DNA from 2 places in the Clostridium sp. CS1-1 genome. Region 2 is predicted to be linked to the other one. Evidence: a T-box and tRNA genes for the amino acid it is inferred to sense, from the RefSeq annotation. Region 2 holds a T-box; the other holds one or more tRNA genes.
What was found. A T-box is a leader RNA that pairs with one kind of tRNA and senses whether it is charged. The one in region 2 lies ahead of thrS (threonine--tRNA ligase), so its partner is inferred to be a tRNA-Thr.
Positions count from the first base shown of each region.

Region 1: it has a tRNA-Thr gene. The T-box ahead of thrS (threonine--tRNA ligase) is inferred to sense a tRNA for this amino acid. The anticodon was not compared.

Region 1 covers NZ_CM148680.1:4,805,320-4,808,752, forward strand. Annotated here, with positions in the region: gene tuf (elongation factor Tu) at 173-1,366, opposite strand; tRNA gene AC0N0V_RS22755 (tRNA-Thr) at 1,445-1,520, opposite strand; gene sigH (RNA polymerase sporulation sigma factor SigH) at 1,685-2,323, opposite strand; gene AC0N0V_RS22765 (NYN domain-containing protein) at 2,397-2,909, opposite strand; gene rlmB (23S rRNA (guanosine(2251)-2'-O)-methyltransferase RlmB) at 2,906-3,433, opposite strand, start outside.
Region 2 covers NZ_CM148680.1:4,399,797-4,403,229, reverse strand. Annotated here, with positions in the region: gene AC0N0V_RS20830 (DUF6873 family GME fold protein) at 1-102, opposite strand, end outside; gene ytxC (putative sporulation protein YtxC) at 307-1,206, shown strand; T-box leader at 1,342-1,618, shown strand; gene thrS (threonine--tRNA ligase) at 1,688-3,433, shown strand, end outside.

The sequences.
Region 1 (3,433 bases), 410 kb from region 2:
CTATATATAAATATCAAAATGTCGTTTATTGTTACTTACGATTGTGCGTTACTTAGATAATTTATCACAACTTAGTTATTATGTCAATTGAAATTAAAAGCATGTATTACTATTAATTTACATTTATACTTTTAAAAGGACTAGGTCTAGAAACCCAGTCCTATAACATTGATTACTTTTCTATAGTACTAACAACTCCTGAACCAACAGTTCTTCCGCCTTCTCTTATAGCGAATCTTAATCCTTCATCCATTGCTACTGGAGTGATTAATTCAACTTTCATGTCGATGTGGTCTCCAGGCATAACCATTTCCATTCCTTCTGGTAATTTGATTGATCCTGTAACGTCTGTTGTTCTGAAATAGAATTGTGGTCTGTATCCATCGAAGAATGGAGTGTGTCTTCCGCCTTCTTCTTTCTTTAATACGTAAACCTGACCTACAAACTTGCTGTGTGGTTGAACTGAACCAGGTTTTGCTAATACTTGACCTCTTTCGATATCAGTTCTTTGAACACCTCTTAATAATGCTCCTATGTTATCTCCTGCCATCGCTTGATCAAGAAGCTTTCTAAACATTTCAACTCCTGTACATACTGACTTACCTTTTTCTTCTTTTAATCCAACGATTTCTACTTCGTCTCCAACTTTTAGTATTCCACTTTCAACTCTTCCTGTTGCAACTGTTCCTCTTCCTGTGATTGTGAATACATCTTCTACTGGCATTAAGAATGCTTTGTCTGTAGCTCTTTCTGGTGTTGGTATATGGCTATCTACTGCATCCATTAAGTCTAGTATTGGCTTTATTGCTTCTTCATCTGTTGGATTTTCTAATGCTTTTAATGCTGATCCAGCTACGATTGGAGTATCATCTCCTGGGAAGTCATACTCGTTAAGTAATTCTCTAACTTCCATTTCAACTAATTCTAACAACTCTGGATCATCTACCATATCTGCTTTGTTTAAGAATACTACTATATATTGTACTCCAACTCTTGATGCTAGTAGTATGTGCTCTCTTGTTTGTGGCATTGGACCATCTGCTGCACTTACAACTAAGATAGCTCCATCCATCTGTGCTGCTCCTGTTATCATGTTCTTAACATAGTCAGCGTGTCCTGGACAATCAACGTGTGCATAGTGTCTTGTTTCTGTTTGATATTCAACGTGTGCTGTGTTGATTGTGATTCCTCTTTCTCTTTCTTCTGGTGCTTTGTCTATTGATGCATAATCAAATGCTTCTGCAAATCCTTTTTTTGATAATACTGTTGTTATTGCTGCTGTTAATGTTGTCTTACCGTGGTCTACGTGTCCTATTGTTCCTATGTTTACGTGTGGTTTTGTTCTTTCAAATTTTGCTTTTGACATTTTTTGTTCCTCCTCGTTTGATAAACATTTTGTTTAGGTAAACTCACCCTGGTGTGTTGTGAACTTTAAATATATTATTGGAGCCCATGACCGGGATTGAACCGGTGACCTCCACCTTACCAAGGTGACGCTCTGCCGACTGAGCTACATGGGCAATTTTACTATTCAGAGCAGGAATGATTAAAATTCCTAACACATAATTTAATAGGTTAATCTATATTAAATTACTCCTGCTCACCATAAATTAAAATTATTTTAAAAGTTATATACCGATTATCAATTTTAATATAATTTTTTTTTTTTGTCAATATGTATTTGTTATTTATCATTCAAACATTTTTCTAGTTTTCTTTTAACTCTTTGTAACGCATTGTCTATTGATTTAGCGTGCCTATCTAAATCACAAGCAATCTCTTGATATGACTTACCATCAAGATAAGACATCAAAACTTCCATTTCTAAACTTGACAAAACTTCGCCAATTTCTCGTTGTATGTGGTTTAGTTCTTCTTTACTTATGATTAGCTCTTCTGGATCAGATACCCTAGCTTCAGATAATACATCTAATAAAGTTCTATCTGACTCTTCGTCATATATAGGTTTATTTAAAGAAACATATGTATTAAGTGGTATATGTTTTTGACGTGTAGCCGTCTTGATTGCAGTTATTATTTGCCTAGTTACACATAATTCTGCAAAAGCCTTAAAGGAAGACAATTTATCTGGCTTGAAATCCCTAATAGCTTTATATAATCCTATCATTCCCTCTTGATATATATCTTCTTTATCTGCTCCTATTAAAAAATAAGACTTAGCTTTAGATTTAACGAAGTTTTCATATTTGTTTATCAAATATTCCTGAGCCCTAATATCCCCTTTTTTAGCTTCCATAACAACTTCCTCATCTAACTTATCTGTAAAGGAGGAAATTTTACTGATATAACCCCTCTTTTCCAAGGTATCCCCCCCAAAATAAATATAGGCCACATAACTGATTATACATTACATTTAAATTTTTAGTCAATAGATTTCACTTACTTCTTCGAATTTTTTCAAGTTTTTCCAGTATATTCTCATCAACATCATCTGCTAATGTATACTTCCTAGAAAAATACTTTTTCTCTATCTTATTTTTTATTTTAGATTCTATTAATTTAATCTCGTGATAGAACTCAATAGAGGACATTCTTACCGCTCCTCTTTGAAACACAATTTGCTGCTCTAATGAGTCAGATGTTACAACACACACTTCTGCTTTCCGGCCTATTCTATTAACTTCCCTCTCTATGAGGATATCTGCCGTTTCTCCTTCTTTAGTGAAAATAACAATAATGTTATCGGTTATTTTTTCACGTTTTTCTATACTTCCACTAACCATATGTGCATCAAAAACTATAAATATTTTATATCCATTATATGCTGCATAGTTGCTAAGAATCTCTATTAACTCTTTCCTGGCAGCCTCAAAGCTATATTGTTTAATATCCTTTAGCCCAGGCCAACTATTAATTACATTATAGCCATCTACAAAAACTTTTTTCACTTTTTATCACATTTCATTTTTTGTTTTAATACTTCATACATCAATATGCCACCTGCAACAGAAGCATTTAAAGACGATATTTTTCCAACCATAGGTATTTTAACAAGTACATCACATTTTTCTTTCGTTAATTTTAGAATACCTTTACCTTCACTTCCAATTATTAAAGCTATTGATCCCTCAAAATTTGTGTCAAAACAATAACTTTCTCCAGCCATGTCAGCTCCGTATATCCATATACCCTCCTCTTTAAGTTTATCTATAGTAGAGTTTAGATTTGTAACTTTAGCAATTTTTATATGCTCTGTGGCACCTGCCGAAGATTTATATACAGTTGGAGTGACCCCTACATTCCTTCTTTTAGGTATTATAATTCCATGAGCTCCACAAGTTTCAGCTGTTCTTATTATAGAACCAAAGTTATGTGGATCTTCAATTTCATCAAGTATTATTATAAAAGGATTTTCTCCTTTTTCTTTTGCATAACTTAAAATATCCTCAATTTCAAAGTATTTGTACGGAGT
Region 2 (3,433 bases):
TAATAATCTTGAGGGAGGGCAAATTAAAATATTAAATCCTAAATTGATAAGGTTGTATTTTTCCTCATCACTTATTCTAAAATCTACAATAGCATATTTCATACAAAAACCTTCCTTGTAAACAATGATTTAACTAAGTAGCTAGTGAATAACTTAGTTGAAATTTCGTAAGTAAAGATTATATTTAATTTTATATCTTTTGATTCTGACTTTCAATCTAAATTAACAATGTCGGTATTTGACAAAAAGATTTTGAATAGGGATTTTGTTTAAACGCATACTATTTTTAAGAAGGGAGTGTGAGGAATGCTATTACTTACAATAGTGTATGATAATGATAGAGAAGATATAATAGACGGAATAAATTATATAAAAGAGTATTTTAAAAATAAGAACATAGTTATAGGTATTTCGGAAAGCATAGAGTCAAATACTCACTTCGTAAAGATATTCTGTGAAGAAGAAATGAACAGCAAGCTTCATAATATGTTTAATATACATATAGCTAATATATTATATAATGCTGTTATAGATCAGTTTTATAAGAAAGATATGATGAATTTTTTATCGGATACATACTTTTTTCTGAAATATGATGAGCTTAAAGAAATTAAAGATAGTAGCCTAGAAACGCTAAAGGGAGAGGGAAGCATAATAGATGAGAATTCTATTTATTGTATGAATAAGAGAAATGCAATAATAGATAAAATTGTTGAATGTATTGATGAAAATAATGAAATAAATATAAATGGTTTTATGAGATTTAGGATGAAGGAATTAAAAGATGATTTAGAAGGTATAATAGATAAAGTAGTTGAAAGATATATGGTTGAAAAAGAATATAATGAGTTTATAAAACTACTAAAATATTTTGTAGAAATACAGGAGAGTAAAATTGACCTAGTCAATATAGAAATTGACATTGAAGGGAAATACGTAGTAAGAGATAAAAATGATGAAGATATTACTGAAAGTTTATTTAGTGATTTAAATGATATAAGATATAGGGAAAATACTAATGTAGAAGATTTGATAATAAGTGTTTTAATTACTAATTCACCTGAGAAGATAATAATTCATTGTGTAGAAAATTGTAGAAATGATGAGTTAATAGATACAATAAAAAAGGTATTTACAAATCGAGTAGAGTTCTGTAATGATTGTGAGAATTGCAAGGAAATAAAGAGAAGCGTTCATAGAATATAAGATGAAGTTTAAATCAGGTAATAATATTAAGAAGTATAATATTTGATAAAATAATGAATTAAGAAATATTCATTATTTTTAGTTTACAGGTATTGACATCGTAAAATTTAAATAATATAATTTAATAAAATAAAATTAAAAGCAATGACGAGGAAGAGTAAATAATACACTACTCCAAGAGAGAAGAATCCAATGGCTGAAAGATTCTTTGAGCAAGGTTTATTGAAAACCACCTTTGAGCTGTATACTGAATTATAGTAAGTAATATCGTTAACCTGCGTTAAAGGTCTAGAGATGATAGTTATTAATTGATTAGATGTTATAGAATAAGCAATTTCCAAGTTATTCTTTAACCTAGCAATATAGGTACTATTAAATTTGGGTGGAACCGCGTTCAACACTCGTCCCATGTATATGGGATGAGTGTTTTATTTTGTAGAAAATTCAATTTATAATAATTGTTACAAAGGGAGGAATAATCATGGTAAAGATCACTTTAAAAGATGGAAATTTAATTGAAGTGGAAAAGGGAACAAAGGTAGTAGAAGTAGCTGCTAAACTAAGTACATCATTAGCGAAAAAAGCATTAGGCGCAAAAGTAAATGGGGAAGTAGCTGAGCTAATGACAGAAATTAATGAGGATTGTAAGCTTGAAATACTAACTTTTGAAGATGAAGAAGGAAGGAAGATATTAAGACATACAGCTTCTCATATGCTTGCACAGGCTATAAAGAGATTATACCCAGACGTTAAATTAGCTATAGGACCAGCAATAGATAATGGATTCTATTATGACTTCGATGCAGACTTTTCATTTACTCCTGAAATGCTAGAAAAAGTAGAAGCTGAAATGAACAAAATAGCTAAAGAGGATTATAAGCTTGAAAGATTTGAACTTCCAAGAGCAGAAGCTATAAAGCTTATGGAGGAAAAAGGAGAAACTTACAAAGTTGAATTAATAAATGATTTACCAGAGGATGCAGTAATTTCTTTCTATAAGGATGGCGATTTTACTGATTTATGTGCAGGACCACATATACCATCAACTGGAAAAGCAAAGGCAGTGAAACTTCTTTCAATAGCAGGAGCTTATTGGAGAGGAGACGAAAAGAATAAGATGCTTCAAAGAATCTATGGAACAGTATTTGAAAAGAAAGCTGATCTCGATGCTCACTTAAATATGCTTGAGGAAGCAAAAAAGAGAGACCATAGAAAAATAGGTAGAGAATTAGATTTGTTCAGTATTCATGAAGAAGGTCCAGGATTCCCATTCTTCCATCCAAAGGGAATGGTAGTTAGAAATACACTTCAGAATTTCTGGAGAGAAACTCATAGAAAAGCTGACTATGATGAAATAATGACTCCTATAATCTTAAATGAAGCATTATGGCATCAATCAGGACACTGGGATCACTATAAAGACAATATGTATTTTACAAAGATTGATGAGGGAGATTATGCTATAAAGCCAATGAACTGTCCTGGTTCAATACTTGTTTACAAAAACAATAAACACTCTTACAGAGATCTACCATTAAGATATGCTGAAATGGGAGTTGTTCACAGACATGAAAAGTCAGGAGCATTACACGGATTGATGAGAGTTAGATGCTTTACTCAAGATGATGCTCATATGTTTATCACTAAAGAACAAATAAGGGAAGAAGTACTTGGTGTTATAAGACTTATAGATAGCTTCTATAAAGTATTTGGATTTGAATATTTTGTTGAGCTTTCAACAAGACCTGAAGACTCTATGGGAAGTGATGAAGATTGGGAAGCAGCAACTAATGGATTAAGAGATGCTTTAGAAGACATAGGACTTAAATATAGAGTTAATGAAGGAGATGGAGCATTCTATGGACCGAAGATAGACTTCCATCTAAAAGACTGCATAGGTAGAACATGGCAGTGTGGAACTGTCCAACTTGACTTCCAAATGCCAGAAAGATTTGATTTAACTTACGTTGGAGCAGGCGGGGAAAAATACAGACCGGTTATGATTCATAGGGTTGTATTTGGTTCAATCGAAAGATTTATAGGAATATTAACTGAACAATATGCTGGAGCATTCCCTACATGGCTTGCACCAGTACAGGTTAAGATTATGAATATAACAGATGCACAAGCTGATTATGTAAAGAAAATTGCTAGTGAATTAAAGAAAAGTGATATAAGGGTTGAAATAGACTTAAGAAATGAAAAGATTGGATACAAGATTAGAGAG